Regions from separate parts of the Massilia sp. DWR3-1-1 genome, predicted to be linked through region 1. Evidence: predicted binding sites of a transcription regulator. Region 1 holds the regulator's gene; each other region holds the start of a gene.
What was found. The regulator sigma-54, encoded in region 1, starts transcription at its own class of promoters, with help from an activator protein. The targets are predictions, from matches to a motif close to TGGCANGNAANCTGCTTT.

Region 1 (7,850 bases):
CAGCACCGCTCGGTGTACATGGCCGAGCGCCTGGCGGCGTATTTCGGCCCCACCGAACGGGTGGTGCTGCGCCACCGCGAGCAGGCGTAGCGCAGGCCCGGTGATTTAGACGCCCAGATCGCGCAAGGGATGGGCGCGCGCCGGCCACGGCGAGGCGAAAAACTGCGCGACCATGGCATCGCTGACGGCGTCGAGGGTGGGCGGATTCCAGCGGGGCGCATTGTCCTTGTCGATCACCAGCGCGCGGATGCCCTCGAGCACTTCGCCATGCTCGAAATTACGCCGCACCAGGATGCGCTCCATGCGCAGGCAGTCGGCGAGGTCCAGTGTGGCTCCCCGATTTAACAATTCCAGCGTCACTTTCAGCAGCAGCGGCGAGCGCTTGCGCATGGCGGCCAGGGCTTTTTGCATGGGCTCACTGTCATCCTTCTCCAGCGAGGCCATGATCGCTTCGATCGTGGGCAAGCTGAAATGGCGGTCGATGGCGGCGCGCTGGTCTGCCAGCGGGGCGACGCCGGCGGTGCTGCGCAGCGGCGCGGCGAAGGCGGCGACGGCCTCGCGCAATTGCGCGCCCGGCGTGCGCTCAATCAGTTCGAGCAGCGCCGGCATGGTGGCCTGGGTGACGAAGGTGTCGGCCAGGCCGCAATACAAGGCGTCGGCGGCGCGCACCGTCAAGCCCGTCAAAGCCAGGTAGTAGCCCAGTCTGCCGGGCGCATGGCTGAGAAAATAACTGCCGCCCACGTCGGGAAACAGGCCGATGTTTACTTCAGGCATGGCCAACTTGCTGCCGTCGGTGACCACCCGCAGGCCCCGCTCGCGGTGCGCTTCCGACACGCCCAGGCCACCGCCCATGACGACGCCGTCCATCAGGGCGATATAGGTTTTCGGGTAAAAGTGGATCAGGTGGTTGAGGCGGTATTCCTCGGTAAAAAAATCTTCCAGCGACGCGCTGCCGCCCGTGGTGGGCAAGGTGCCGACATCGTAAAAATACCGGATGTCGCCGCCCGCGCACAAGGCCTTGTCGGTGCTGCTGCGCAGGACCACGGCGTCGATCGCGGCGTCGTCCTGCCAGGCCAGCAGCGCATCGGTGAGCGCGCGGATCATGTCCAGCGAGAGCGAATTGAGGGTGCGCGGGCGGTCCAGCGTGATGATGCCGGTGCGCACAGCGATGCGGGTCTTGACGAAGTCGGTCATGGCGTGGGGACTGGAATAAAACGCCTATTTTAGCAGTCGCCCCGCGCACAAGCGGCCGCCCCAATGACAAGGGCGCCTTGACGGCGCCCTCATCCGAATTGGTCGGCCTTAAGCGGCAGCGGCCGGGAGTTCTTGCTCGGACAGGTGCTTGATGGCCTGGTGGTCGTGGTCCTGGATCTGGGATTTGTATTTCATGACCTGGCGGTCGAGCTTGTCGATGAGACAGTCGACGGCGGCATACAGGTCGTGCGACAGGGCGTTGACGTTGATGGTCTTGCCCGGCAATCGGAGGTTGATTTCGGCTTTCTGCCGTTTTTCTTTTTCAGTCAGATTATCGACGGTGAGAATGACAGCAATGTCGATCACTTGGTCAAAATGGCGCCGCACGCGTTCCAGTTTGCTCTGTACGTAGTCACGGATGGCTGGGGTCACTTCAAGATGATGTCCGCTGATTGTGAGATTCATACACACTCCTTAGATGATGTCGCTTCCTGTTCATGCATGCCGCATAAAGCGGGACGTAGAGGAACACTGAAAAAACGATCTACAGATTCTTGCGGAGAGCGACAGGTGGAATCTTGAGCGCTTCACGGTATTTGGCCACCGTGCGGCGCGCAATGACCATCCCCTGTTCCCCCAGCATATCTGCGATCTTGCTGTCTGAAAGTGGGTTCTTCGGGTCTTCCGCTCCTGTCAATTGCACGATCAGTGCCCGGATCGCTGTCGACGATGCTTCGCCGCCGGCGTCGGTCGCTACGTGGCTGCCAAAGAAATATTTCAACTCAAACATTCCATGCGGGGTCAGCATGTATTTTTGAGTGGTTACCCGAGAGATAGTGCTCTCGTGTAGGCCCAGTGTATCAGCAATTTCACGCAGCACAAGTGGCCGCATGGCAACTGCGCCGTGCGAGAAGAAATTTCTCTGGCGCTCGACGATGGCCTCGGCCACGCGCAAAATTGTGTCGAAGCGCTGGCGCATATTTTTGATCAGCCACTTCGCTTCCTGCAGCTGCGCGCCCATCTGGCTCTCGCCCTTGCCCTGCTTGAGCAGGTTGGCGTACATGCTGTTCACGCGCAGGCGCGGCATGACGTCGTTGTTCAGGCTCACGGTCCAGCCGCCGCGGCCCTTCTTGACGATGACGTCGGGCACCACGTAGTCGGAGGCGCCGGCGCCGAAGCCGGCGCCCGGGTGCGGATTGCACTGGCGGATTACCGCTTGCGCTTCGCGCAGGTCCTCGTCATCGCAGTCGAGGGCTTTTTTGAGTTTGTTAAATTCGCGCTGGGCGAACCAGGTCAGGTGATTGCAGACGATGTCGAGGGCCATGCGGCGCGTCACCAGCGGCACGCCCGCCATGCGCCGGATCTGGATCGCCAGGCACTCGGCGGCGTTGCGCGCGCCCACGCCGGGCGGGTCAAAACTTTGCAGCAGCGACAAGGCGGTTTTCAGCTCGTCCGGATCGATCTCGAGTTCGGCCGGCATGCGCTCGAGGATGTCGTCGAGCGATTCGGTCAGGTAGCCATTGTCGTCGAGCGCGTCGATCATCAGTTCGACCAGCGCGCGGTCGCGCACTTCGAGCATGGCCAGGCGCATCTGCTCACACAGGTGCTCGCGCAGGCTGGTGGCCGTCGCCTCGATCTGCGGGCGCGAATCCTCGTCGTCGGGCGACTTGTTGCGCGACGCTTCGCTCCAGTCCTCGCCGTCGCCGCTGGTGTCCTGGGCGCTCTCGCCGCCCATGTCGACGTTCTCGCCGCTGTCGGCCGCCGGCGCGTCGGCGCTGGGCGGCGCATCCTGGTTCGACACTTCCGGCGCTTCGGCGTTGCCGCTGGCGCCGACGGCGCCATCGGCCAGCAGGCGTACCGAGTTGTCGAGCGGGTCGTCGAGACGCTCGAGCAGGGGATTGTCGGACAGCAGATGCTCGAGCTCCTGGTGCAGTTCGAGCGTCGACAACTGCAGCAGGCGGATCGACTGCTGCAGCTGCGGCGTGAGCGCCAGGTGCTGCGACGTGCGTAGTTGGAGGGACTGTTTCATGGTTCGTCAGTGGCCTACATGCGGAAGTGTTCGCCCAGATAGACCCGCCGCACCGACTCGTCGGCGATGATGTCATCGGGGCGCCCGGAGGCCAGCACGGCGCCCTGATTGATGATGTAAGCGCGGTCGCAGATGCCCAGCGTTTCGCGCACATTGTGGTCGGTAATGAGCACGCCGATGCCACGCTCCTTCAAAAAGCGCACGATGCGCTGGATCTCGATGACGGCGATCGGGTCGACCCCGGCGAACGGTTCGTCGAGCAGCACGAAACGGGGGTTGGTGGCCAGCGCGCGGGCGATTTCCACGCGCCGCCGCTCGCCGCCCGACAGCGACAAGGCCTGGTTCTCGCGCAGCTTGTCGATCTGCAGGTCGGCCAGGAGGCTGTCGAGGCGCTCGTTGATCTGCGCCTTGGTCAGCGCCTTGCCGTCGACTTTTTGCAGTTCGAGCACGGCGCGGATGTTTTCTTCCACAGTCAGCTTGCGAAATACCGACGCTTCCTGCGGCAGGTAGGACAGCCCCAGCATGGCGCGCCGGTGGATCGGCAGGCTCGAGATGTCGACGCCGCTGATGTCGATCGAGCCGGCGTCGGACGCCACCAGGCCGACGATCATGTAGAACGAGGTGGTCTTGCCGGCGCCGTTGGGGCCCAGCAGGCCCACCACTTCGCCGCACTCGACCTGCAGCGAGACGTCGCGCACGACGAGCCGCTTGCCATAGCTTTTTTGCAGGCCGCGCACGATCAGGGTACTGCCGCAGGATTTCGCTTCCATCATGGCTTTTTCGCCGGTGGCACAGGCGTCGACGGCGCCACGGCGGCGGGCGCTGGCGTTGCCGCCGGCTGCTTCGGCTCGATCACCATGCGCACGCGGCCCGAGCCGGCCTTGCTGGTGCCGCTGACGTCGTTCTCGACCGAATAGACTTCCTTGCGGCTGTCGTAGGACAGGTACGGGCCCTGCACTTCCTGGGTCTTGCGCTTGCCTTCGAGGGTGGTGATTTTCGCCTTCGAGAACATCTTGACGATTTCAAGCTTGTTGTCGTACTCGATGCGCTCGGCCTCGCCCTCGTCCCAGACGTCAGCGCCGTCGCGTTTCTGGCGGAACGTGGCCAGGCCGCCCGGGGCGGCATAGAAGGTGGCGTAGACATAGCCCTCCGGGTCGCTCTTGACGACGGCGCGCCCCGCCTTCATCAGCAGGGTGCCCCGCTGCAGCACGACATTGCCGATCAGGGTGCGGGTCTGGGTGACGTCGTTGCCGGTGGCCGAATCGGCGTCGATGACGGTCGGCTTGCTCGAATCGGCCCGTTCGGCGCAGGCCGTGCCGGCAGCGAAGGTGGTGGCGGCGATCAGCGCGCAGAGCAGCAGGCGAATGTTCATGGTCGGTTCTCGGCTTTCAGTTCGGTAAGGGTTCGGCGGCTCGGTGGAGATCATCAGCGCTTCGGCGGATAGACGATGTGGACCCGGTGGTACAGGTCGACCTGGCTGGCGGCGCGGTCGGCCAGCATGCCGACACCGGTGATGACGGTGGCATCCTGCAGCATTTCAACGGCCAGATCGGTGCGTAGCTTGTCTTCGTCGGTGAGGATGGTGAGCGCCTCGGTTTTCAGGCGCAGGCGCGGGCCGTGCGGCGAGCCGGGACGCAGGACCACGACGTCGCCCTGCATGTCGACGATGTTCCTGACCTGGTCGATGCGGCCGGTGGCGCTCGTCATGGTCATCGGCGGCAGCGGCGGCGACAGGCTTTGCACGACCGGGCGCAGCACGTCGGCGCTGTCGGTGTCGGGATGGTGGGTCAGCTTATCGCCGGCGACGATGTAGCGCGGCTTGCCATCGGCGGTCATCTTGACCACGCTGAAATTCTCGACGATGTAGTCAGGCTCGCTTTTCGACACCTCGCTGCTGGCGAAGTCGCCCCGGTTGATCACCTGGACCAGCCAGAAACTGCCGAGCGCGACCAGCACGGCGGCGCCAATGCTGGCGCCGACCTGCCAGCGGTGCGCCGTGCGTCTGTGCTGGGCGGGCGCCATGTCAGGCGAAATACGGCGCCAGCGCCGCATCGATGGTGTGCTGGGCGCGCATGATCAGGTCGCACACTTCGCGCACCGCGCCGCGCCCGCCGTTGGCGCGGGTGACGTAATGGACGCGGTGCTGCACTTCCGGGTGGCCGCTGGGCACGGCCACGGCAAAGCCCACCTGGCGCAGCAGCGGCAGGTCGATGACGTCGTCGCCGATGTAGCCGCACTGCGCGGCCGACAGGCCCGTCAGCGCCAGCACCTCGGCAAAGGCGATGCGCTTGTCGTGAGTGCCCTGGTAGACGTGGGCGATTTTCAGGTCGGCGGCGCGGCGCACCACCACCGGCGACTTGCGCGCGCTGATGATGGCCACGGCGACGCCGGTTTTCTGCAGCAGCTCGATGCCCAGGCCGTCGAGCACATTGAAGGTCTTGGTCACTTCGCCGTCGGCGCCGTAAGTCAGGCTGCCGTCGGTGAGCACGCCGTCGACGTCGAGAATGAGCAGGCGAACGGCGGCGGCGCGGCGCACGTGATCGAGCATGGTGTCGGTTACAGGGTCGGTCATCAGATTACCTTGGCGCGCGTGAGGTCGTGAATATGCAGGGCGCCAACCAGGCGGTCGTCGGCGTCGACCACCAGCATCTGGTTGATGCGGTGTTGTTCCATGATGGCGACGGCGTCGACGGCGAGCTGCTCGGCGCGCACGCGGCGCGGGTCGGCGTGCATGACGTCGCGGATCATGATTTTCGTGAAATCCTGGACCCGTTCGATCAGGCGGCGCAGGTCGCCGTCGGTGAACACGCCGACCGGGTGGCCGCCGGCGTCGACGATGGCGGTCATGCCCATGCCCTTCTGGGTGATTTCCAGCAGCGCCTGCGACAGGCTGGCGTCCTCGCCCACCGCCGGCACGTCGGCGCCGCTGCGCATGACGTCGCGCACGTGGGTGAGCAGGCGCCGGCCCAGCGCGCCGCCCGGGTGCGAGCGGGCGAAATCTTCTTCGCGAAAGCCGCGCGCGTCGAGCAGCGCCACCGCCAGCGCGTCGCCCAGCGCCAGCGTGACGGTGGTGCTGGCGGTGGGGGCCAGGTTCATCGGGCAGGCTTCCTTGGCCACCGAGACGTCGAGGTGGACATCGGCCATCACGGCCAGCGAGGAGCCGGGTTTGCCCGTCATGGCAATCAGGGGCGCGCCCATGCGCTTGACGATGGGCAGGATGGCCATCAGCTCGGCCGATTCGCCCGAATACGAGATGGCGATGAAGGCGTCCTGCGGGGTCACCATGCCGAGGTCGCCGTGGGCCGCTTCGGCCGGGTGGACGAACATGGCGGGCGTGCCCGTCGAGGCCAGCGTGGCGGCGATCTTGCGGGCGATGTGGCCCGACTTGCCGATGCCCGACACCACCACGCGCCCGCTGCAGGCGAGCAGCAGGTTGACGGCGTGGCCCACGCTGTCGTCCGTCGCCAGGCGCTCGTAGACGGCGCGAATGGCGTCGGCCTCGATCGCCAGCGTCTCGCGTGCCAGCTGCATCGAGCGCTTTGTCAGGTTTTCGTCAAAAGCTTTCAACATTGTTTTTTCATGGGTTACACTCGTTCAGCCAGTATAAACGAATTGAGAAAGCAAAAAACTTGCCAGTCATTTTATATCACCGTCATCGCGCTGCCCCGGAGCGGCCTTAGCATGGCGTCCGGCCTCGAACTGACCCTGTTGTTGCTCGGTAGCGCCGTCCTTGGCGTGGTGTTGTTCCGCATGCTGCACCTGCCACCCATGCTGGGCTACCTGGCGGTGGGCATCCTGATCGGCCCCCATGCACTGGGGCTGGCTGACAACAACGCCTCCACCCACGCACTGGCCGAATTCGGCGTGGTGTTCCTGATGTTTTCCATCGGCCTGGAGTTTTCGCTCTCGCAGCTCAAGGCGATGCGCTCGATCGTGTTCGGCCTGGGGCTGGCGCAGGTGGTGGCGACGATCGCCGCCACCATGCTGTTCGGCCTGCTGCTGGCGACCCTGCTGCCACCGTCGCTGCACGTGAGCTGGCAGGCGGCGTTCGCGCTGGGCGGCGCGCTGGCCATGTCGTCCACCGCCATCGTCTCGAAGATGCTGACCGAGCGGCTCGAACTGGAGAGCCAGCACGGCCGCCGCATCATCGGCATCCTGCTGTTCCAGGACCTGGCGGTGGTGCCGCTGCTGATCCTGATTCCGTCTCTGGCACAAAAGCCCACCGAACTGGCCGCCACCCTGGGCTGGGCCAGCCTGAAGGCACTGGTGGTGCTGGTGCTGCTGCTGTTCTTCGGCCAGAAACTCATGCGCAAGTGGTTCACGCTGGTGGTCAAGCGGCGCTCGCAGGAGCTGTTCATGCTCAACCTGCTGCTCATCACCCTGGGCGCGGCGTGGATCACCGAGAAGGCCGGGCTGTCGATGGCGCTGGGCGCGTTCGTGGCCGGCATGCTGGTCTCGGAAACCCAGTACAAGCACCAGGTGGAAGAAGACATCAAGCCGTTCCGCGACGTGCTGCTGGGCCTGTTTTTCATCACCGTCGGCATGCTGCTCAATGTCGACCTGGTGCTGCAGCACTGGGCGCTGGTGCTGCTGCTGCTGTGCGGGCCGGTGCTGCTCAAGTTCGCCC
Region 2 (7,850 bases), on a different contig from region 1:
TGTGCGGAAGATTATCGTGGTCAGAGGACTTCCCCTGCGGGAAGTCCGGCTTGGGACTCGAAGCGATTCGCTTACAAGCGAATCGGCAGCCTACAGCATGTAGGCGAGTCCCGTCCGCTGCGCCAGCAGCTCAAAAAAGAAACAGCCCCGTTCGGGGCTTTTTCTTTTTTGCCAATCCAACCTTCCGGCACGGACCAATCAACGCTTGAAAAGTGCTTAAAACGCACCCCTAAACCTCACCCCCTCCTGCGCCCCATCCCCGCCAGCACCAGCAAGCCCCCCGCCAACAAGGCCAGCGAGCCCGGCTCCGGCACATTCACCGCGACCGCGTGCGCGCTATTGTTGGCGCTGGCACCGAGTTGCGTGAACAGCAAGCCGCCCGTCGCATCGTAGAACCGCACATCATAAATATCGCGGCCGCTGCAGCAGTCGGAGCGCCCGAAGATGGTGAGGCCACTCAGATCGAACGACGACGCAAAAGTAATCGTCAACATGTCGTTCACCCCGCCAGCCGAGTGAAAAATATTTGGAAACACGCCCGAAATGCTGCCATCGATGGCCGACGCGGCCGAACTGTTGGGGTGATTCGACGAACCCACGGCGGTCGCGCCCAGGCTGGCCAGCGCCACATCCAAACCGGTCCCCGCCTGTACCGCAATCACTTCAGCCACTTGCAGGTAGGGCTGGGAATATGCCGCTGCATTTTGTTTGATGATGATGGTTTTAACGCCAATGACATTGGCGCTGGCGGTGCCTGACAAGGCGGCTGACACTGCCAACACCGCGGCCAGCATGGAAACTTTAAACAGGTTCATGAATTGCTCCTAAGACGATACATTCGTAGAAGCAATTTACATGCCAATAATAAATATTCATTTCATTCAATAACTTAACAATAACCCTGACCAACATCGATACTGACTGTAAAGTATCCCGACAAATACTCAGCCACATACCACCTTCAATTGCCCCACCCCCACACTGACCCGATTCCGCCCGCCCGTCTTGGCGGCATACAAGGCATGATCGGCCCGTGCCAGCGCCGCATTGATATGTTCATGCGCATCAATCACCACCACGCCCACGCTGATGGTCATCGCGTACGCGCCCGCACTGGTGGGCAAGGGCGCCGCCGCCACCGTCATCCGCAAGCGTTCCGCCGCCAGGATCGCGCCCTCCAGGTCGGTCGCCGGCAGCACCAGGGCAAATTCCTCGCCGCCCAGCCGTCCCATGATGTCGTGGTCGCGCAACGCCGTCCCGGCCGTCGCAGCGAACAGCACCAGCGCCTCATCCCCCGTGGCATGGCCAAAACAATCGTTGATCCTTTTAAAATGATCGATATCGATCATCATCAAGGCAATCGGGCTGCACTGGCGCCGTGCCAGCATGCGGGCGCTGTCGGTGCGGTCAAAAAAGGCATGCCGGTTGATCAGGCCCGTGAGGCTGTCGATGGTGGCCAGTTGCACCATGCGGGCGTCATCTTTCTCCTTGCACAGCAATAGAAAGCCGAAGCCGTTGACGATCATCAAGATGTAGCCGGCGATGAAGGTGGCGTGGTGGGCGCCCGCGGCCGACAACAGCGAGGCGTGCGTGTGGCCCAGGCCATGCCAGGCGCGCACCGCCATCGCCACGGCAAACACCAGGTTGTTGACCCCGATCAGGCGCTGCAATACAGAGCCGTGCGCGCCCGGGCGCAGCAGCAGCCACGCCATCGCCAGACTGAACAGTCCCAGCGCCATCGACATCAGCACCATCCCTTGCACGGCATCGAGCCGCAGCGCCTGGGCGCCGTACAGCGCCAGCAAGGCCAGCGCCGTGAATGGCAGCAGCGCCACGGCCCAGCGCGGCAGAGCGAGAAACACGCAATACGCCGCCAGCTCGAGCGCCGTGCCGATCATCAACAAGGCATTGCCCGTCGCCACCAGGGCCGACCACGCCAGCTCCGGCTGCAGCCATCCCACCAGGTGCGCAGCGCCCTGCACCAGCCGCGCGCCCGCCCAGATGCGCATGGCCGGATGCGAGGCGGCACCGCGGGCATAGCCGGCCATCAATAGCGCGAAGCCAATGTTGCCGATACCAAGCACCAGCATGAAAGTACGAATATCGATCACGGATTTTCCTCGGCAATGCTGCCGGCGCCCTGCCCCTTGGGTGGCGCCGGCGGCGTGTCAGGGAGGCGCTGGCGGCCACCTGGACGCCCATACCAAAACAATCACAAACATTGCCCTGAGGAACTATAATAGCCTAAAATAGCTAGCCTGTCGTAAAAACAATCAGGCGCGTGCATGACGCCCGGACGAAAAAAAAGCAGGTTCAGCGAACCTGCTTTTACAACGTGATCAACACTGATGGTCAACGCTTATTTGCGCCCTGCCCGCGGCTTGGCGGCGACACTGGCTGGCTTCGGCCTCGATTTGATGGTCGACAGGATGGACGGGCGCACCTTGGACTCGGGCGCAATGAACGGCGTGGGCGCGATCGCCCGCGCGCTGGCGCGCTTCGGTGCGGCGGCGAACTTGTCGAGGGTGCCGGCGCCGGAAGTCTGGCGCTTGCGTTCGCCGGCGGCCAGGCCGCCGTCTTCCGAAGCTTGCCAGCTTGGCACCAGGTGGCGGTCGCTGTTGCCGATCAAGTCGCCACGGCCCATGGTGACCAGGGTTTCGCGCAGGATCGGCCAGTTGGCCGGGTCCTGGTAGCGCAGGAAGGCTTTGTGGGCGCGCCGCACCTTGCCGCTGCGCGCCGTTTCCACCACTTCCGAGTCGGCCGTGACCTTTTTGAGGGGATTTCTGCGCGAGTGGTACATCGTCGTGGCCATCGCCATCGGCGTGGGCATGAAGGTCTGCACCTGGTCGAGCTTGAAATTGTTCTTCTTGAGCCACAGGGCGAGGTTCAGCATGTCCTCGTCCGTGGTGCCGGGATGGGCAGCAATGAAATACGGGATCAGGTACTGCTTCTTGCCCGCTTCCAGCGAGAACTTGTCGAACATGGCCTTGAACTCGTCGTAGGCGCCGATGCCCGGCTTCATCATTTTCGACAGGGTGCCCTCTTCCGTGTGCTCGGGCGCGATTTTCAGCAGGCCGCCCACGTGGTGGGTCACCAGTTCCTTGACATATTCGGGCGAGCGCACGGCCAGGTCATAGCGCAGCCCCGAGCTGATCAATACCTTCTTGATGCCGGGAATGGCGCGCGCCTTGCGGTACAGGGAGATCAGCTTGCTGTGGTCGGTGCCCAGGTTGACGCAAATGGTCGGGAACACGCAGGACAGGCGGCGGCACGATTCCTCGATGGACTTTTCCTTGCAGGCCAGCCGGTACATATTCGCGGTGGGGCCGCCCAGGTCGGAAATGGTGCCCGTGAAACCCTTGGTTTTATCGCGGATGTGTTCGATTTCGCGCAGGATCGACGGCTCGCTGCGGCTCTGGATGATGCGCCCTTCGTGCTCGGTAATCGAACAGAAGGTACAACCGCCGAAGCAGCCGCGCATGATGTTCACGGAAAAGCGGATCATGTCCCAGGCGGGGATCTTTGCCTTGCCATAGCTGGGGTGCGGGGCGCGCGCGTAATTCATGTCGTAGACGCCATCCATCTCGTCCATCGCCAGCGGCAAAGGCGGCGGATTGAGCCAGACATCGCGCTCGCCGTGCGCCTGCACCATGGCGCGGGCATTGCCCGGGTTCGATTCGAGGTGGAACACGCGCGAGGCGTGGGCGTACATGACGGGATCGTCCTTGACGACATCGTAGGCGGGCAGGCGCACCACGGTTTTATCGTGCTGCTCCTTGGCCAGCGCCAGCCGCTCTTCGCGGCTCATGATGCGGATCGGCTTGATGACGTCGGGCGCGACGGCGTTGTTGTCGGTGGCGCAGGCGGTCTTGTCTTCCTGGGCCATGGCGTACGGGTTCGGGTGCACATCGACCTTGCCGGGCACGTCAACGCGGCTGGAATTGGCCACCGACCAGTCCTCGGCCGGCAACCAGCCGGACGGCACCATGAAGGCGGTGCCGCGCAAATCCTTGATGTCGCGGATCGCTTCGCCCGCCGCCAGGCGGTGGGTCAGGTCAACCAGGGCGCGCTCGGCATTGCCAAACAACAGCAGATCGGCCTTCGAATCGGGCAGCACGGAACGGCGCACCTTGTCGGACCAGTAATCGTAGTGGGCGATGCGGCGCAGCGACGCTTCGATCGAGCCGATGATGACGGGCACGTCCGGAAACGCTTCGCGGGCGCGCTGGGCGTACACGGTGACGGTGCGGTCGGGCCGTTTATTCGGCTCGCCGTTGGCGGTGTAGGCGTCGTCCGAGCGGATCTTGCGGTCGGCCGTGTAGCGGTTGACCATCGAATCCATATTGCCGGCGGTGACGCCGAAATACAGGGTCGGCTTGCCCAGGATGCGGAAGGCCTCGGCCGAGTGCCAGTCCGGCTGGCTGATGATGCCGACGCGAAAACCCTGCGCCTCCAGCAGGCGGCCGACCAGCGCCATGCCGAAGCTGGGGTGGTCGATATAGGCGTCGCCGGTGACGAGGATGACGTCGCACGCACCCCAGCCCAGCGCGTCCATTTCGGCACGCGACATTGGCAGGAAAGGCGCAACAGCAGCGCGGCTAGACCGCTTGGGGACGGTCGCAAACAGATTGATTGGGGAGCTCATTGGGCAGCATTGTACCGGAAAATGCGCCGCACAGCCGCCGACGGGCCCGACAAGGCGGGCCGGCGTGGCTGAAAAACCGCTTACATTTCAATAACTTGTGCTACTGCCGCCATCAAATGCCCATGCTCGAAAGCATATTGCCCAGTTCGCGCAGGGCCGGCTCCAGGTGCGGGTGCTTGACGGCGAACTTGGCCGACAATTCCTGGCTGCGCTCGGCCAGGCCGTAGGTGCTGCTTTCCGGGGTCTGGTCGACGGTCCCGGCGGCCAGGCGGCGCTCGAGCAGGGTCTTGATGTCGCCGTCGAGGCGGTGCAACAAGTCTTTCAGTTCGGGATCGACTTCGCCCGTGCTGGCGATATCGTTGTGCAGGGTTTGCAGGCGTTGTTGCAGCTGGGCTGCGTGGTCGTTCGACATGATGGTCTCGCTTGCGGTGTTTAGTCGGTGAATCGGGTGTCGAGATACAACTCTTCGACCTTGGTGCGTGCCCACGGCGTCTTGCGCAAAAACTTCAGGCTCGATTTCACGCTGGGCTCACTGATAAAACAGTTGATGTCGATGCGCTGGCCCAGTTGCTCCCAGCCGTAATGCTCGACCAGGCGCAGCAGGATCGCCTCCAGGGTGATGCCGTGTAAATCCTGGGTGCTCATGGGGCGGGTCCTCGGGTGTGTTCATAAAAAGTATATACCGCTTTGGGCGCGCCACGCGACACGTGCGGCGCGCCCGTGCTGATGCTTACTGCGCCGTCAGGCCACGCCGTTCCAGCAGCGGCGCGATGGTGGCATCGCGGCCGCGGAAACCGTGGAACATTTGCATCGCATCCATGGTGCCGCCCCGCGAGAGCAGCATCTTGCGGAAGGTGTCGCCATTCTTGCGCTGCAAGCCGCCGTTTTCCTTGAACCATTCGACGGTGTCGGCATCGAGTTTTTCGGCCCACAGGTAGCCGTAGTAGCCGGCCGAGTAGCCGTTCGAAAACACGTGCGAGAAATAGGTGCTGCGATAACGGGGCGGCACGGGGGCGAAATCGAGCCCCGCCTCTTTCAGCGCGGCCGACTCGAACGCGAGCACGTCGGTGGGGATTTGCGCCGGACTGAGCTGGTGCCAGCGCTGGTCGATCAGCGATGCCGCGATGTATTCCATGGTCACGAAGCCCTGATTAAATTTCTTGGCAGCGATGACCTTGTCCAACAAGGCCTTGGGAATCGGCGCGCCGGTCTTGTAGTGCTTGGCGTAATTGCCCAGCACCTCGGGCCAGACCGCCCACATTTCGTTGACCTGCGACGGAAATTCGACGAAGTCGCGCGGCACGCTGGTGCCGGAAAAACGGGGGTACTTGACGTTCGAGAACATGCCGTGCAGGGCGTGACCGAATTCGTGGAAGGCCGTCTTGACCTCATCGTAGGTCAGCAGGGTCGGCTCGCCGGCGGGTGGCTTGGGAATATTGAGGTGGTTGGCGACGACCGACCGGGTGCCCAGCAAGCCCGATTGCGAAACGTATTCGTTCATCCAGGCGCCGCCCCGTTTATTGCTGCGGGCGTACATATCGGCCAGGAAGATGGCCAGCGGCTTGCCGTTGGCGTCGTAGACATCGAACACGCGCACGTCCGGGTTGTACACGGGCAGATCCTTGCGCTCCTTGAAGGTGATGCCGTAGAGCTTGGTGGCGGCAAAAAACACGCCATTGGTGAGCACATTGTTCAGCTCGAAATACGGCTTGAGCTGGCTCTCGTCGAAATTGAACTGGGCCGCGCGTACCTGGCTGGCGTACAGGTCCCAATCGGCGGCGCCCACCTGGAAGCCGCCCTTGCCGGCGTCGATGATTTTCTGGATATCGGCCGCTTCCTTGCGCGCATTGGCGACGGCCGGCTTGCCCAGTTCGGCCAGCAGGCCGTTGACGGCGGCGGTGGTCTTGGCGGTCTGGTCGTCGAGCGAGTAGGCGGCGAAGTTCGGATAGCCCAGCAGCACGGCCTTGTCGGCGCGCAGCTTGGCCAGGCGCAGCACATTGTTGCGGTTGTCGAACTCGCCGCCGCGGCTGCCGCGCGCCAGCGACAGCGCCATCAGGCGTTCACGCACGGCGCGGTTGCTCAGTTCGGCCAGCGGGGCCTGGCCCGTGGTGTTGCCGACAGCGACGACGAATTTGCCGTCGAGACCGCGCTTTTTGCCTTCGGCGGCGGCGGCGTCGATGGCCGCTTCGCTCATGCCGGCCAGTTCGGCGCGGCTGTCGACCACCAGTGCCGAGGCGTTCTGCTCTTTCATGACGTTCTGGGTGAATGCCGACTGCAGGGCCGCGATTTCGCCATTCAAGGCTTTCAGGGTGTCCTTGTCGGCCGTCGACAGCCTGGCGCCGGCGCGCTCGAAGTCCTTGTTGTAGCGCTCGAGCAGGTACAGCGATTCGGCGTCCAGGCCCAGGCTGGCGCGCTTGTCGTACAGCGCTTTGATGCGCGCATACAGGGCGGGGTTCAAATAGATGGCGTCATTGTGCGCGGCCAGCTTGGGCGACATGGCCGTGTCGATGGCGTCGAGCTGGTCGTTGGTATTGGCCCCCTGCAAATTCGAGAAGACGGCCGACACGCGTGCCAGCAACTGCCCCGAGCGCTCCATGGCCACGACGGTGTTGTCGAAGGTGGCTGCCTTGCGCTGCCTGGCGATGCCGTCGATCTCGCGCAACTGCTCGCGCATGCCGGCCTCGAAAGCGGGCGCAAAGTCGGCGTCACGGATCTTGTCGAAGGCGGGGTACTGGAACGGCAAGGTGCTGACCTTGGCGAAGGGATTCGACGCCGGCAGGGGTGCCGCGACGGGGGCGGACACGGCGACGTGGGACATGGCAAGACTTGCGGCAGCGACGATCAGCAGGTGGGGACGGTTCATGGCATCTTTCACAGGCGGAGGAACGTTGCCGCCAGGTCAGCAGCAACGATTGAGCCGTCGATCATAGCAGCGCCCGTCCATTCCCGCTATTGGACGATGCGCCGTTCGATGCGGCGATCGGGCGCCAGCCAGATCAGCGCCACGATCACATACATGGCAAAGCCGGCCAGCGGCCAGGGCGTCGACAGGGCGATGCCGGCAATATAGAAGCCGATCGATAGCCAGCCCTTGCGGTCGATGCCGATGGCCTCGGCCAGCGCGCGGTTTTCCGGGTGATGGCGGGTGAGCACGCGCGCCAGGATGGAGTAGGCCACTGCGCACATCAGCAAGATGACGCCATAC
Region 3 (7,850 bases), on a different contig from region 1:
TCCGTGATGCCGACTATTACCTCGGGCAACACCAACTCGCCCACCCTGATGATTGCCGAAAAAGCGGCCCAGCTGATCATGGGGGAGGCGCAGCGGTCCGTGCTTGGTGCGACCGCTTAGCGCGCCGGCAAGGCCCCAAAACAGGGCGCGTGCGGGGGGCGGATCACCGTATTTATACCGTATTGTGAGCGTGTGATGATCTGTGTATTATCGTGAGCAAATAAGATAGCAGTAACATAAAAATATTTCGGAGATACAATGGACGTCATCTTGGAAACCCGCAACTTGACCAAAGAGTTCAAGGGTTTTACGGCGGTGAGTGACGTGAATTTGAGCGTCGAGCGCGGCCATATCCACGCCTTGATCGGCCCGAACGGGGCCGGCAAGACCACCTGTTTCAATTTGCTCACCAAGTTCCTGGTGCCCACCTCGGGCCAGATCTTGTTCAATGGCAAAGACATCACGGCGGAAGCGCCCGCCCAGATTGCCCGCAAGGGCATCATCCGGTCGTTCCAGATTTCGGCGGTGTTTCCCCACCTGTCCGTGCTGCAGAACGTGCGCATCGGCTTGCAGCGCCAGCTCGGTACCTCGTACCACTTCTGGAAGAGCGAGCGCTCATTGTCGAGTCTGAACGACCGCGCCATGCAATTGCTGGCCGAAGTCGACCTGACCGAATTTGCCGACACCATCACCGTCGACATGCCCTACGGCCGTAAGCGGGCGCTGGAAATTGCCACCACCCTGGCGATGCAGCCGGAACTGATGCTGCTGGACGAACCGACCCAGGGCATGGGCCACGAAGACGTCCACCGCGTGACCGAGTTGATCAAAAAAGTGTCAAGCGGACGCACCATCCTGATGGTTGAACATAATATGAGCGTGGTCTCCGGTATTTGTGACAAGATTTCCGTCCTGCAGCGCGGCGCCATGCTGGCCGAGGGCAGTTACGCCGAGGTATCGAAAAATCCGCAAGTGATGGAAGCGTACATGGGCACGGTCGATGTCGCGCTGGAAGGAGCCCACTGATGGCGGCCGCACTCGAGATCAGCAATCTGCACGCCTGGTACGGCGAATCGCACATCTTGCATGACGTGAACCTGTCGGTGAACCAGGGCGAAGTGGTGACCTTACTCGGTCGCAACGGCGCCGGGCGCACCACCACCATGCGCGCCATCATGGGCCTGACGGGCAAGCGCACAGGCTCCATCAAGATCAACGGCACCGAATCGATCGGCATGCCGACCCACCGCATCGCCCACCTGGGCGTGGGTTACTGCCCGGAAGAACGGGGCATTTTTTCCTCCCTGTCGACGGAAGAAAACCTGATGCTGCCGCCGGCCCTGGCTGGCACGGACAAGGGCATGTCGGTGCAAGAGATTTACCAGATGTTCCCGAATCTGTACGAGCGCCGCAACAGCCAGGGCACGCGCCTGTCGGGCGGCGAGCAGCAAATGCTGGCGGTGGCGCGCATCTTGCGCACGGGCGCCCGTTTGCTGTTGTTGGACGAAATTTCCGAAGGCCTGGCGCCCGTGATCGTGCAGGGCCTGGCCCGCATGATACTCACGCTCAAGTCGAAGGGCTACACCATCGTCATGGTGGAACAGAATTTCCGCTTCGCTGCACCGCTGGCGGACCGGTTTTACGTGATGGAGCACGGTCAGATCGTCGAGACCTTCGCTTCGTCTGAATTGAACGCCAAGATGCCGGTGCTGACCGAGCTGCTGGGCGTTTAAATGGTGTTGGCTTAATCTAAATAATATCCTCACGGAGACAAAATGAAACGTAACGTTATTGCCACCGCAGCCGGTGCCCTGTGCGCCATGAGCATGTCCATGTCGGCCCAGGCGCAAATCTCGGGCGACACCATCAAAATCGGCATGATCACCGACCTGTCGGGCACCTATTCGGATGTCGACGGCAACGGCGGCGCCGAAGCGGTCAAAATGGCGATCGCCGACATGGGCGGCATGATCAACGGCAAAAAAATTGAATTCGTCGTCGCTGACCACCAGAACAAGGCCGATATCGCCGCCAGCAAGGCGCGCGAATGGTTTGACCGCGAGGGCGTCGACATGCTCATCGGCGGCACCAATTCGGGCACCAGCCTGGCCATGGCGAAAATCGCCGCGGAAAAGAAAAAAGTGTTCATTTCGATCGGCGCCGGTTCGGCCCGCCTGACGAATGAAGAATGCACCCCGTTCACCGTGCACTACGCCTACGACACCATCGCCCTGGCGCGCGGCACCGGCTCGACCATCGTCAAGCAGGGCGGCAAATCGTGGTACTTCCTGACGGCTGACTACGCGTTCGGCCAGTCGCTCGAGAAAGACACGGCCGAAGTGGTCAAAGCCAACGGCGGCACCGTGCTGGGCAGCGCCAAGCATCCGCTGGCGGCGTCGGACTTCTCGTCCTTCCTGCTGCAGGCGCAAGGGTCGAAAGCGCAAATCCTGGGCCTGGCCAATGCGGGCGGCGACACCATCAATGCCATCAAGGCGGCCAACGAGTTCGGCATCACCAAGACCATGAAGCTGGCCGGCTTGCTGATGTTCATCAACGATGTGCACTCGCTGGGCTTGAAAATGACCCAGGGCATGTACCTGACGGACGGTTGGTACTGGGACCAGAATGACCAGAGCCGCGCCTGGTCGAAGCGCTATTTCGCCAAGATGAAGAAAGAGCCGTCGATGCTGCAAGCGGCCGATTACTCGGCCGCGTCGAACTACCTGGCCGCCGTCAAGGCCATCGGTAGCGACGATCCGGAAAAAATCATGGCGCACATGAAAAAGACTCCCATCAACGACATGTTCGCCAAGGGCGGCGTGATCCGTCCGGACGGCCGCATGGTCCACGACATGTTCCTGATGCAAGTCAAAACCCCGGCCGAGTCGAAGTACCCGTGGGATTACTATAAAGTCGTCGCCACCATCCCTGGCGCCCAGGCTTACGCCACCAAGGCCGAAAGCAAGTGCGCACTCTGGAAATAATCAAGGTGTGATGGCAGGGCCCGGCGCGATGCCGGGCTGCATTTCAAGAAGCGGGTCGCGTACCCGCTTCTTTCGTGATTGCCCTGTATTTTTGTTTCTGTTGTAAAACGCGCTTGCGCCGTGCCGCGTTTCGCGGTGCGGCGTGTTCTTTAGTCCACGCCGGTCCCCCCGGTGTTTTTGTACTGTGATGCCATGGAAATCTTCGGCGTTCCGCTTCCTGCCTTGATGAGCCAGCTTTTGCTGGGACTCGTCAACGGCTCCTTCTATGCCATGTTGTCGCTGGGTCTGGCCGTGATTTTCGGCTTGCTCAACGTAATTAACTTTTCGCACGGTGCGCTCTACATGGTGGGCGCGTTTCTCGCGTTCATCGGCGTCACCACGCTGGGCCTCAATTACTGGGTGATGTTGCTCGTCGCCCCCCTGATCGTCGCCGTCTTCGGCATCCTGGTCGAAAAATCGATGCTGCGCTGGCTGTATAAACTCGACCATTTGTATGGCTTGTTGCTCACCTTCGGCATCACCTTGCTGCTCGAAGGGGTGTTCCGTTCCTTCTTCGGCGTCTCCGGCCAGTCCATCGACGTGCCGGAACTGCTGCAGGGCGCCACCAACCTGGGCTTCATGGTCATGCCGAACTACCGCGCCTGGGTCGTCGTCGCCTCGCTCAGCGTGTGCCTGGCCACCTGGTTCGTCATCGAAAAAACCAAGCTGGGCTCCTACCTGCGCGCCGGCACGGAGAACCCGAAACTGGTCGAAGCGTTCGGCATCAACGTGCCCCTGATGGTCACGCTCACCTACGGCTTCGGCGTCGCCCTGGCCGGCTTCGCCGGCGTGCTGGCGGCCCCCATCATCAACGTCACCCCGCTGATGGGCTCGCACCTGATCATCGTCGTGTTCGCCGTGGTGGTCATCGGCGGCATGGGTTCCATCATGGGTTCGATCCTGACGGGCCTGGGCCTGGGCATCATCGAAGGATTTACCCGCGTGTTCTACCCGGAAGGGTCCGAAGTGGTGGTGTTTGTCGTCATGGTCATCGTCCTGTTGATCCGTCCTGCCGGGCTGTTCGGCAAAGAGAAATAAGGAGTCACCATGTATCGTAAAATCGGCTTCGCCATCGCCCTCGCGGTGGCCCTGATCGCCCCCTTCGTCGGCTACCCCGTGTTCCTGATGAAGCTGCTGTGCTTCGGCCTGTTCGCCTGCGCGTTCAATTTGCTGATCGGCTACACCGGTCTGCTCTCGTTCGGCCACGCCGCCTTCTTCGGCGCCGCCGGCTATTTCACCGGCTATGCGCTGACCACCTTGGGCCTGCCCACCGAACTGGGCATCCTGGTCGGCGTGGTGGTGGCGGCCCTGATCGGCCTGGTGATGGGCTGGCTGGCGATCCGTCGCCAGGGCATTTATTTCACCATGATCACTTTGGCGCTGGCGCAGATGGTGTACTTCGGCATGCTGCGGGCCCCCTTCACCCACGGTGAAGATGGCTTGCAGGGCATTCCCCGCGGCAAGCTGCTGGGCATGGTCGACCTGGCCAACGACACCACCATGTACTACGTGGTGCTGGCCATTGCCATTGCCGGCTTCGCCTTGATCGTGCGCATCGTCCACTCGCCGTTCGGCCAGGTGCTCAAGGCGATCAAGGAAAACGAGCCCCGTGCCATTTCTCTGGGTTACGACGTCGACCGCTACAAGCTGACCGCCTTCGTGCTGTCGGCCGCGCTGGCGGGCCTGGCAGGGTCCACCAAGGCCGTCGTGCTCGGTTTCGAGACCCTCACCGACGTCCACTGGAGCATGTCCGGCCTGGTCGTCCTGATGACCCTGGTGGGCGGCATGGGCACCCTGGTCGGCCCCATCCTGGGCGCCTTCATCATCATCGCGCTGGAAAACAAGCTGGGCGACGTCGGCAATTTCATTGCCCGCACCACGGGCCTGGAGTGGTTCACCACGCTGGGCGAATCGGTGGGCATGGTCACTGGCCTGATTTTCATCGTCTGCGTGCTGCTGTTCCGCCGCGGTATTGTCGGTGAAATCGGCGCGGCGATTGCCGCGGCGACCCGCAGGAAGCGCGCTGCCTGAGTGGTTTGATCCTTGAAGGCAAAAAAGACTGGCAACGCCAGTAATGCCGTTCAGTGAAGACTGAGCGGCATTTTTATTTTGGGGCGTGTAAACGCCGGGGTCTGCTGTTAACCTGCGTGGCGTGACCTTGACCGCGTTATCCACGCATCTTGTTCATAGCGCGGCGTTTGGCCAGTACGGCACCAACGAAATGCTGTATGCCAAACAGCTGATTGACGCGATACCCAACGATTCGCTGACGGTGTTCGATCGCGGCTTCCTCTCGGCTGAAATTCTGTGTGCGCTCACCCGAGGCGGCAGCGAGCGTCACTTCATCATCCCGACAAAGTCGAACACGCGCTGGGAAGTCATTGAGGGCGATGAAAATGGCGATGACTTCACCGCGCATGCGCGTGCCAGTACGGCTGTCGATGCGCAGGCCCGCAAGCGTATCTTGCTCACGTCGCTACGCGATCGATGGCGCTACAAACCCGCCGATATCGCGCATTGCTACACGCGTCGCTGGGGCATCGAAACAAGTTACCGTGAACTCAAGCAGACCATCTATGAGGAACCTTGATTGCCTACAAGCTGATCCGGCTGGAGATCGCCAAAGCTGCCTTGGTCGTCAAATGCGAACCGACCGAAGTGAGCTTCATCCGCGCCCTCCACCTGATCCAGTTTGAGCTTCACTGGGCAGCCGTCACCAGGTCGTACTGCAGGCTGCCCGATGCGATGAAACATGTGCGTGAAAGGCTGCTTAGCCTCCTGAATGACGAACGGCCCGATCGAAAATTCGACCGGGCCGTCAAGGCGGGACCACCGCGCTATGCCACACGCGTTCTACGAAAACCAGCTTAACTGAACAGCATCAGGCGCGCCGGCCGGGTTTTTTTAGAGGCAGAACAGTTACACGGCAGCGGCAGCGCGGCGACGGCGGCTGGTGTAACCGAGCGCAGCCAGGCCAGCGCAGAGCAGCAAACCGGTGGCTGGCTCAGGCACGTCGGTGCTTGGCGGCACGGTGTCTTCAGCGAACGTGATAGTGATGAAACCGGAGTCCCAGATGCCGTTTGGCGAAATATCATCCACGTAATCTTCATAGAATTCCAGCCGCAAGAGTCCGTCGGCGCCGACATTGAAGGACAAGCCTTCCGCGATCAGATCGAGCGTCTCCGCAAACAATGCGGTACCCGGCTCGTCAACGCCGAAGCCGAAATTGAACAAGATGCCCTCGTTCACGCCGGAATCAGAAATGACAAACCCCATCTCTGACAAATAGCTGGGATCGAAGGCAGTCATGGTCACCGAGTAGCTGATCCCGATGACGCTTGCATTGGCGCCCACCTGGTAGTTAAACGTCGGATTGGCTGGGTCGAACAGTTCGCCATTACTTTGAATTCCACTGACATTGATCACCAAAGGTGCGGCGAACACCGAGGCACAAGCGAACAAGGACAGACTTGCGAGAAATTTACTAAAAGCGCGAACTGACATGGATATTCTCCGGTGGCGGGGTTAGGTGATGCTGCCATTTATCTGAGCAAAAAGCATGCCGGACGCTACGCACGTTTGTAAACATTTGAATAATATAAATAAATTATTTGATTGATATATCGACATTTACAGAGTTGTAAAGTTTCCCGACAGATAATTAGCGCATTCATTGCATCCATCTGTACATTGTTGATTCTAAAGAGAAATTTAAAATATTAGTATGCCAATGAAACGGGCGAAAAAAGAGCCGGCATATAAGTCGGCTTCATTTTTGAGACTTTAGTCTTGCGTAAAAAACTACAGCGCAGCACCCTCGCACAGTTTCAGGCTGGCGCCATGGGCGCCAGCCTGCTGCGACATCGCGCGCAGCGCCGCGATCAGCGAGCGGTGCGCCGCCACCCCGGCCATGGCGCCATCGGCGACGGCAAAGGCGACGTTGCCGGCCGCCCTTGCCATATCGCCGCAGCACAACACCCCGTCCACCGTGCTCGCTTGTTGCCCGTCCGTTTGCACGAATTGTCCCAGCGGTCCTTCTTCCATCGCGCATCCCAGCTGCGCCGCCAGCGTATTGCCGACGCTGGTGCGGGGGACCACGAACAGGCCTGCCATGACGCGCCGCCGGCCGTCGGCCAGCGCCGCCAGTTGCGCCGCACTGGGGTCGAAGGCGCGATTGAGAAAGAAGGTGACCTGGCCCCAGTCGCGCGCCAACGCGGCCAGCACGCGACGCTGCGCGCGCGCCAGTTGCAGGGCGGCGGACAGGCCGGCGTAGCTGCCGCCGATGACGATGGCGTCGAAATCACTTTGCTGCCGCGGTACTGGCATGGTGGTGTGCTCCGTGGTTGGCGTATTGGGCATTGAAACGCGCCGACAGGTCGGCCAGGGTGACTTCGGCAAAGCGCGCGATCAGCAGCGCTTTGGCGTCGTCGAACGCGCTGGTGAGCGATTGATTGACCACCCGCTCGACCAGGCACTGCGGTTGCTCGAGCCGGTTGCCCATGGCGAACACGGTCGGTGAGCCGACGCCGATATAAATGTCGCACAAGGTCACCTGGCGCAGATCGACCGTGATGAGCCAGCCGCCACCATGGCCCTTCTAGGAGCCGACGTAGCCGCGTTCGCGCAAGCCGGCGAGGGTGCGCCGCACCAGGGTGGCATTGGTTTGAAGAAAACCAGCAAGTTCGTCCGACGTCAGCGGTCGATCGCTGTGCGCCATGTGCAACAGCAGGTGAAGGATGGAAGATAGGGCAGCCTCTAAAACCAAGTGCAACACCCTTTGCTGTAAGGTGCTGCCATGCCGAAAATCTATACCCATCTGACGACACA
Region 4 (7,850 bases), on a different contig from region 1:
GGCAGAACTGCGCCATCGTGAAGATTTCATCATCACCATGGCTCCAGCCCAGGCGTGCCAGGTAGTTCAGCATGGCTTCCGGCAAATACCCCTGCGCCGGGTAGTCCATCACGCTGACCGCGCCATGGCGCTTGGACAGTTTTTCGCCGTCGGCACCGAGGATCATTGGCAGGTGGCCGTACTTAGGCAAGGGGGCACCGATGGCCGTCAAGATATTGATTTGGCGTGGAGTGTTATTGACATGGTCATCGCCGCGCAGCACGTGGGTGATCTGCATGTCCCAGTCATCGACGGCGACGCAGAAGTTGTACGTGGGCGTGCCGTCGGGACGGGCGATGACGAGATCGTCCATTTCCTTGTTGGCGATGGTGATGGTGCCCTTGACGACGTCATCCCAGCTCACTTCGCCGTCTAGCGGGTTCTTGAAGCGCACCACGGGCGTGCGGTCGGCCGGCAGCGCCGGCAGGACCTTGCCCGGCTCAGGACGCCAGGTGCCGTCGTAGCGGGGCTTCTCGCCGGCCGCGCGCATGCGCTCGCGCATCGCTTCGACTTCTTCCGGGGAGGAGTAGCACAGGTAAGCGGTGCCGGCGTCGAGCATCTGCTTGATGACGGCGCGATAGCGGTCCATCCGCTGCATCTGGTAGAACGGGCCTTCATCGTGATGCAGGCCAAGCCACGCCATGCCGTCGATGATCGCCTGCACCGCCTCGGGCGTCGAACGCTCCAGGTCGGTGTCTTCGATGCGCAAGATAAAGGTGCCGCCGAAGTGGCGGGCGAAGGCCCACGAGTACAGGGCGGTACGCGCCCCGCCAAGGTGAAGGTAGCCGGTTGGGCTGGGAGCGAAACGGGTGCGGACGACGGTCATGGCGATTCTTATGTGAGGCTAAAGAAGGCTATTTTACAGCCTTGCCGCCCTGCCCTTCCAGCCTCGCGCGACACCCGTTTCACGAATCAATCGAGGGCGCGTGCCGCCGGCGGCCGGGCGCCACCGTGGCACGCCGCGCCATGGCGCCAACTTAACCTGGCGCCCGCCCCGTCACGCGCGCGCTGTCGCCACTTTTCATCATGTCGATCACGCGGCAGTCGCCGCACATGCGCAGGCGGTCGAGGTGGCCCGCAAAGGCCGCGTGGCCGCCCATCTTGGCAATCATGTTGGTGATCATCTGCAAGCTGCCAAAGGGCTTGGCGCAGCGGATGCAGCAGAACGGGGTCGACTCGTGCTTGACCACGGGCTTGTTCCAGGTGTCGAGCAACGACAGGCGCGGCTCGAGCACGATGGCGCTTTCCGGGCAGGTGGTCTCGCACAAGCCGCACTGCACGCAATTTTTTTCCACAAAGCGCAATTGCGGCACCGTGGTGCTGTCCATCAGGGCCGACGACGGACAAGCGCCCACGCAGGCCATGCACAGGCTGCACTTGCCGGTATCGACGCGCACGTTGCCGAACGGACTGGCCGGCGGCAAGGCGATGAGCTCGGCCTTGACGGGCGCGTGCAGCGCCAGGTGGGTCAGGGCCAGGTCGAGCGTGTTGCGCTTGTCGGCCATCACGTGAAAGCCGGCGCCGTCGAACGGTGCGATCGCCACCGGCGCTCGCTCCAGCGCCAGCGCCAGGCTGGCGCTGGCGCTGGCCTCGATCAGCCGGCACTGCAAGGCGGGCCAGCCGAGCCCGGCCAGCACCGTATTGGCGATCTCCATCTGCGCGCCGATCGCGCCACGATACTGGGGCGCCTCTTCGTCCGTCATCAAGACGTCGATCGCGCCGGCGCCGTAGGCAAACGCGGCCAGCCAGACATCGATCCCCACCGACGCGGTGTGCTCGATTTCGATGGGAACCTGGTGCGCCGGCACGCCGCCGGCGCCCGCTTCCAGGTCGGCGATCAGGGCCTTGCCATGCTTACCACTGTGAAACAGCAGCGAGGGCGCGCCGCCGCCCGCCGCGCGGTAGGCGCCAATGAGCGCACGCAGGCGCTCGCCCGTGTAGGCGGCGCTGGGGTAGTTGTAGCTGAGCGCACCCGTCGGACACACCGTGCCGCAGGCACCGCAGCCGGCGCACAGGTTCGGGTTGACGACGATCTTGTCGCCGCGGCCGGAAATCGCCTCTGCAGAGCAGATCTCGATGCACGCATTGCAGCCGATCAGCTTGTTGCGGCTGTGGGCGCACAGGCGCTCCTTGTACGTGAAGTACTTCGGCTTTTCGAATTCGCCGATCATGTCGGCCAGTTCGCGCACGGCGTCGGCGCGCTTGCCAATGTCCGCGCCGGGGGCAAAATAGCCGGGCGGCTTTTCGTGCCGGGCGATGAGGGCGGTGTCCGACAAATCGAGCACCACGTCGTAGCTGCCGCGCCCCACGTCGCCGTGGGCGTCCCAGACTGCCTCGAAGGCGCCCAGGTAGCCGTCGAGATGAACGCGCTGCACACGGTGCACGGGGTACAGGCGCGCTGCGGCGCCGTCCTCGTCTTCGGCCGCGTCGGTGATCAGTACCGTCAGGGGCAATAGCGCAGACAGGCCCTGCGCCCACGGCGCCACGTCGGCGGCGGCGCCGATCATCAAGGTCCGCCCGGTCGAGTCGTAGCTGATGGAGGAAACGGGATCGGGATCGGGCAAGGCGGCCGCAGCGGCCAGCGCGGCCGTCCTGGCGCGCGCGAGGGGGGATAGTACGGCGGATAGATTCATGCAGCTTCCTGATCGGGAGACGGCGGCGCGGGGGCCGCCGTCTCGGGGGTGTCTGGTAGGGGGGCGTGCACCGGCGCTGGCGCTGGCACTGGCACTGGCACTGGCGAGGCAGCCTGGTCGGTGTCGACGAGGGCGTCGAGTCGGTCGAGAGCATCGTCGAGCTTGGCGAAGATGTTCTTGTTGTGCGTCATCTGGGCGAGCATGTCGGCCGACACGGGACTGGGCAGATTGTAGTCGCCCATGTAAATGTCGAGGCCGTCATGGCCGTGAAAGTGGGGATCGGCGAACAGCTTTTTCATGGCCAGGCGACGCACGGCGGCATCGACATTTTTGCCCACGAACACGGAAAAATCAGAGTCGGCCGTCAATGCGGCCGCATCGGCGATGGTCGGTGGCGCCACCTCGGGCGCGGGCGCGACGGCATCGGCACCGTCCAGCGGCGCAGGCGCGATCGCCGCCGTCGCCACGGCAGGGGCCGGCACGGGCGCCACGACCGTCGCCACGGCAGGGGCCGGCACGGGCGCCACGACCGGCGCCTGCTCCGGCGCCGCCTTCAGCCGCGCCCAGCGCTTGAGAAAGCCTTCGTCAGCCATGGGCCATCCTAGGTGCGGGCGCGCTTGCCATGCCGCTGTTCACCGCCGGGCGCGCGCGGCGTGTAGTGCAGGCGCAGATACTCGCCCAGCCAGGCGTGAATTTCGGCCGGCATGGCCACGCCATCGGCCGACTCGCCCGAGTCGAACATGCGGGTTCCCTCGACGTAACTGACGGAGGCGCGCAAGGGCATCGCCTTGCCGTCCTGCATGCGCCACATGACGAACACCTTCGATTCGGGCGCCAGCCAGTTCTCGTGGTAGCCCTCGTTTTCGTCGGAAAACAGTTCGAGTGTCAGGCCAGACACCAGGTAGGACTGCCGGTCGGCATCCTCACTCAAGGTCTGCACGGCCGGCAAGCCGCCGCGATCGGCCATCACCGCCACCGCCGCCCATGCCTCGTCGGCCCAGCGATGCTGGAGCACGCGCCGCTGCATGACGATGGCGACCGGCATGCGGGCGATTGGCTTGACGCCGACCATGGGGCTGGCCTCGATCGAAACGGCCTTGTCTGATTCCGAATGCATCGCTGCGTCCTTTTCAATATTTTACGTGCGCTGCGCACTTCTTGACGATGTGACCACGTACTAAGAACCTATCCCGGTAGGTCGGAGTCGCTGCTTGCGCGCCTGGCAACCGATGGCGGCGTTGCTCGTCTTCGCATGGCTCGCCATGCGTCATCCTCGCGCCTTGCCCTCGGCTGCCATGCATCGCAATCCGCTTCCTCCTACCTACCGGGATAGGTTCTAAGCAGTATGACTGTCAGAAAAACTTACACCGCGGCGCGAGGGATTCGCCCAAAAAAATGACAGGCACTTGATTACTTTGATTTAAATATATCTGGCACGTAATTTGCTTGTTACGCAACGGCGTCCATACAGACAAGTGGTGATTTTCAAATTAGGGCGTCGTCGGGGTGCCAAGCGGGCTCCCCGTAGTAACTTCATCAACGATTCCACAACCGAGGAAAACCATGAACAAAAAAATCATCGCCGGCTGCGTCCTGCTCGCAGCGGCCATGTCGGCCAGCGCAACCCCCATCACTTACACGCTCGAGAACGTCATCTTCAGCGACGGTGCCACCGCCACCGGTTCATTCACCTTCGATGCCGATACCCACCTGTCGTCGGCCTTCAGCATCAGCACCACGGCCGGCATCCTGAGCGCTTTCACCTGGAACAAACTCGACAGCGGCTTGTACTTTGGCGGTGGGGCCGGTCCCAACAATTTCACCCTGATCACCACCAACGGCCAGCGCGTCTTCAATTTTTCTTTCACCAATCCGCTCACCAACGCCGGTGGCGTCTACGCTCTCAACCAGGCCCTCACGTACGAATGTTACAACTGCAATCCCTACCGGCGCATCACCAGCGGCACCGTCACCTCGCTGGCCGCCCAGGTGCCGGAACCGGCTACGCCCGCACTGTTGCTGGGCGCCGGCGCCGCGCTTGCATTGCTGCGGCGCCGCCAGCGCCAGCAGCCGGCGCGCTGATCACTTGACCGTTTTGACCGTGGCGGCCGGCGGCGACGGCGCCGGCTTGACGTCGCCACTGGGCACCGCCGTGCCCTGCTTCTCGCTGGTTTTTGGCGCCGCTGCACCGGCGGCGGTGAGCTTGCCGTCGGGCTGACCGGCCGGGCCCGATTCCTTGGCCGCCATCGTCACCGCTACCACCGGCGCGGCGATCGGCGTGGGCGGGTTCACCGTCAAGCCCTTGGCCTTGGCGTCGCCCCGCCAGCGCGTGGCGAGCGTGTCCATGGTCGCCAGCAGCGCTTGCTTATCCTTGGCGGCCTGGGCATCGGCGGCAGCCTTCTTGGTCGCCTGCGCTTCTGCCTGCGCCGCGCTCGGCGGTGGCAACACGGCAGCGGCAAGGCCGCACGTGCCTGCCAGCGCCAGCGCTGCCACCGTCTTGCTCAGTGTCTTGTTCAGTGTCTTGTTCAGCGTCTTGTTCAGCGTCTTGTTCATTAGATTGCTCAATTTCACGATGTTCTCCATGGCCCCTCTTATTGTCCGCTGGGGGTGGTCTTGGCCGCTGGCGGTGCGGTAGTGCCCGACGGCCCGTGACCCGACTCGGCCACCGCCCCCGCAGTGGCGGTGCCGCCCGTGTTGCCACCGGCGCCGCCCGCGTGAAACGGCGTGCCGCCGGCGTAACTGGCGTCGCTACTGGGCTTTTTATGGCTGGCGATGACTTCGCCGCTGGTGCCGCCGCCACTGCTGACCACGCCCGGCATGCCGGTCTGGCGCTGGTCGTAGTGGGCCTCGCGCGAGCAGGCGGCGGTCAGGGCCGCGCTCGCCAGGATCAGGCATGACAGGAGGGTTTTCATGCGCGCCCCCTGGCATCGCTTGCCGGGGTCGATGACGGCGGCACCGTGCCGGCCACCTCCTCGTACCACAGGCGGTGATGCGACTTTGCCCAACTGGCATCGACCGTACCGTGCCGCATCGCCTCGTAAGCGCCGGGCGTGCCCACCGTGCCCAGGTAGATGTGGCCCATGGCGCCGAAGATATACAGGGTGGCGCCGCCGATGTGCAGGTAATTGGCGATCTGCAGCACGTAGCGGGTCTGGCCGAAATTGGTGAAATCGAGCACCAGGCCGGTGGCGGACATCAACAGGCCCAGCAGCACGACGCCGCCCCAGAACCAGATCTTTTCGCCCGCATTGAAGTAGGCCGCATCGGGATGCTTGTGGTTGGCCAGGCCGCCCAGTTGCTTGAGCCACGGCCAGTCCCAGCGCCTGAAGAAATTGTTCTTCACGAAAGTGACGAACAACAGCACCGAGCAGACAATGAACAGGGGGCCGACAAAGTTGTGGACATACTTGGAAATGATGGCGACCCACGAAAACGCGTCATGCCCCAGCCACGGCAAGATGATCTTCTTGCCGAACATGATGGCCAGGCCCGTCAGGGCCAGCGCGATAAAACTGTAGGCCGTCCACCAGTGCACCAGCCGCTGCCAGCGGCTGAAGCGTTCGATGCGGCGACCCGACGGCGGCTCGATGGTGCGGGCCGGACCGAAGGCGAAATAAAAGCCGAAGATGATCAACGGCGTGACCAGCAGCAAGGTCCCCGTCGCCATGGCGATCGGCCCGTTGCGCAGGATGCGCCAGGTATTGCCGCCCCGTTGCAGCAGCACGGTGCCCTCGGTGTCGTTGTAGGCACCGAGATAATGGCGGTCCATGTGCACCTTGCCGGAGGCCGTCGAACCGAAACCCGGCTCGGCATCATGCTGCTCCGTCTGCATGATGGTCTGCTCTTCGGCATAGGCCGGCTTGGCCGACTTGTTGGGCACCTCGGCCAGGCTGGCACCGGCCAGGCTCAAGCCGCACAGGGCCACGCAGGCCGCACGGGCGATCCGCTTGGTGAAACTGGAATCAAATAATGAACGCATCACAGCCGCCTTTCAGGGATTGGCCCGGTTGTATTCGTTCTGGGTGCGGGCGCGCTCAACGATCGCCTTTTTCCAGGCCGCATTGTCGCCGCGAAAAGTGGTATCGGCCACGCGGTTATCGCGCTTGCCCGCGTACTGGCCGTCGGCGTAGGCCGGATGCTGATCGACCTCGAGGCAGCCGGTCAGCGAGACCGTGAGCAGCGCGGCGGCCACACAATTGAATTTCATCATGAGGGCTTCCTTCCGCCGTTTTGCGTCTCGTTCAGCTGGTTCACGCGTGGCACCTCGGGGCGCTCGCCTGGCGCCGCGGTGCGCTTGCTGCGGTCGTAGGCGATCTCCCAGCCCCACAGCTCGGGGCCGTAGCCACGGGTGTCGACGCGCTGCTTGTAGATGTCGCCGATGACGTCGGCGTCGCCCGCCAGCAGGGCCTTGGTGCTGCACTGCTCGGCGCAAGCGGGCAGCTTGCCCTCGGAAATGCGATTGCGGCCGTATTTCTTGAACTCTTCTTCCGACTGGTCCGCTTCCGGGCCGCCGTTACAGAAGGTGCACTTGTCCATCTTGCCGCGGTGATTGAACAGCCCCGATTCGGGAAACTGCGGTGCGCCGAACGGACAGGCATACGAGCAGTAGCCGCAGCCGATGCACTGGTCCTTGTTGTGCAGGACGATGCCGTCTTCCGTGTGATAGATGCAATTGGTCGGGCACACGTCCAGGCAGGGCGCGTCGGTGCAATGCATGCAGGCGACGGAGATCGAGTGTTCTCCCGGCATGCCGTCATCGACCGTGACAACGCGGCGGCGGTTGACGCCCCACGGGGTCTCGTTTTCGTTCTTGCAGGCAGTCACGCAGCCATTGCAATCGATGCAGCGTTCCACATCGCAGATAAATTTCATTCGTGCTTGCATGGCACTTCCTTGTTCTCTTGGTAGCGGTTCATGGTGGTCAAATGCGCGCCAGACGGCACAGCGACACCTTGGTTTCCTGCATCATCGTCACCGCGTCGTAGCCGTAGCTCCAACCCGTGTTGACGGCCTCGCCGCGCACGATCGGCGCCGCCCCTTCCGGATAATGGCGCAAAAGATCCTCGCCCATCCACCAGCCACCGAAGTGGAATGGCATCCACACCAGTCCGGGCGGCACGCGCGGGGTGATCAGCGCCTTGACCTTCAGGCGCGCACCCGTCGGCGTTTCGACGTGGA

Region 2: ACP7EY_RS08035 (PEP-CTERM sorting domain-containing protein) is a predicted target of sigma-54. The motif match lies at 844-861, and genes of this name have one in related genera.
Region 3: ACP7EY_RS08860 (PEP-CTERM sorting domain-containing protein) is a predicted target of sigma-54. The motif match lies at 6,571-6,588, and genes of this name have one in related genera.
Region 4: ACP7EY_RS10770 (PEP-CTERM sorting domain-containing protein) is a predicted target of sigma-54. The motif match lies at 4,104-4,121, and genes of this name have one in related genera.

Annotation. Positions count from the first base shown of each region.
Region 1 covers NZ_JAFCXL010000005.1:109,308-117,157, reverse strand. Annotated here, with positions in the region: gene rapZ (RNase adapter RapZ) at 1-90, shown strand, start outside; gene ACP7EY_RS07085 (enoyl-CoA hydratase/isomerase family protein) at 106-1,194, opposite strand; gene hpf (ribosome hibernation-promoting factor, HPF/YfiA family) at 1,303-1,659, opposite strand; gene ACP7EY_RS07075 (RNA polymerase factor sigma-54) at 1,739-3,223, opposite strand; gene lptB (LPS export ABC transporter ATP-binding protein) at 3,238-3,993, opposite strand; gene lptA (lipopolysaccharide transport periplasmic protein LptA) at 3,993-4,595, opposite strand; gene lptC (LPS export ABC transporter periplasmic protein LptC) at 4,649-5,275, opposite strand; gene ACP7EY_RS07055 (KdsC family phosphatase) at 5,247-5,795, opposite strand; gene ACP7EY_RS07050 (KpsF/GutQ family sugar-phosphate isomerase) at 5,795-6,793, opposite strand; gene ACP7EY_RS07045 (monovalent cation:proton antiporter-2 (CPA2) family protein) at 6,905-7,850, shown strand, end outside.
Region 2 covers NZ_JAFCXL010000006.1:67,241-75,090, forward strand. Annotated here, with positions in the region: gene ACP7EY_RS08035 (PEP-CTERM sorting domain-containing protein) at 237-815, opposite strand; gene ACP7EY_RS08040 (diguanylate cyclase) at 945-2,111, opposite strand; gene ACP7EY_RS08045 (YgiQ family radical SAM protein) at 2,360-4,570, opposite strand; gene ACP7EY_RS08050 (DUF4404 family protein) at 4,758-5,057, opposite strand; gene ACP7EY_RS08055 (VF530 family DNA-binding protein) at 5,078-5,290, opposite strand; gene ACP7EY_RS08060 (M3 family metallopeptidase) at 5,376-7,508, opposite strand; gene ACP7EY_RS08065 (TMEM175 family protein) at 7,595-7,850, opposite strand, start outside.
Region 3 covers NZ_JAFCXL010000006.1:254,346-262,195, forward strand. Annotated here, with positions in the region: gene ACP7EY_RS08825 (GMC family oxidoreductase) at 1-120, shown strand, start outside; gene ACP7EY_RS08830 (ABC transporter ATP-binding protein) at 259-1,026, shown strand; gene ACP7EY_RS08835 (ABC transporter ATP-binding protein) at 1,026-1,733, shown strand; gene ACP7EY_RS08840 (ABC transporter substrate-binding protein) at 1,776-2,984, shown strand; gene ACP7EY_RS08845 (branched-chain amino acid ABC transporter permease) at 3,177-4,061, shown strand; gene ACP7EY_RS08850 (branched-chain amino acid ABC transporter permease) at 4,071-5,054, shown strand; partial or broken gene ACP7EY_RS08855 (transposase) at 5,167-5,894, shown strand; gene ACP7EY_RS08860 (PEP-CTERM sorting domain-containing protein) at 5,943-6,527, opposite strand; gene ACP7EY_RS08865 (hypothetical protein) at 6,825-7,349, opposite strand; partial or broken gene ACP7EY_RS08870 (Rrf2 family transcriptional regulator) at 7,324-7,608, opposite strand; partial or broken gene ACP7EY_RS08875 (hypothetical protein) at 7,621-7,850, opposite strand, start outside.
Region 4 covers NZ_JAFCXL010000008.1:168,248-176,097, reverse strand. Annotated here, with positions in the region: gene gltX (glutamate--tRNA ligase) at 1-865, opposite strand, end outside; gene ACP7EY_RS10785 (4Fe-4S binding protein) at 1,017-2,672, opposite strand; gene ACP7EY_RS10780 (DUF3306 domain-containing protein) at 2,669-3,265, opposite strand; gene ACP7EY_RS10775 (DUF3305 domain-containing protein) at 3,274-3,789, opposite strand; gene ACP7EY_RS10770 (PEP-CTERM sorting domain-containing protein) at 4,236-4,754, shown strand; gene ACP7EY_RS10765 (hypothetical protein) at 4,755-5,225, opposite strand; gene ACP7EY_RS10760 (hypothetical protein) at 5,264-5,584, opposite strand; gene ACP7EY_RS10755 (formate dehydrogenase subunit gamma) at 5,581-6,651, opposite strand; gene ACP7EY_RS10750 (hypothetical protein) at 6,664-6,882, opposite strand; gene fdh3B (formate dehydrogenase FDH3 subunit beta) at 6,879-7,544, opposite strand; gene ACP7EY_RS10740 (molybdopterin-dependent oxidoreductase) at 7,594-7,850, opposite strand, start outside.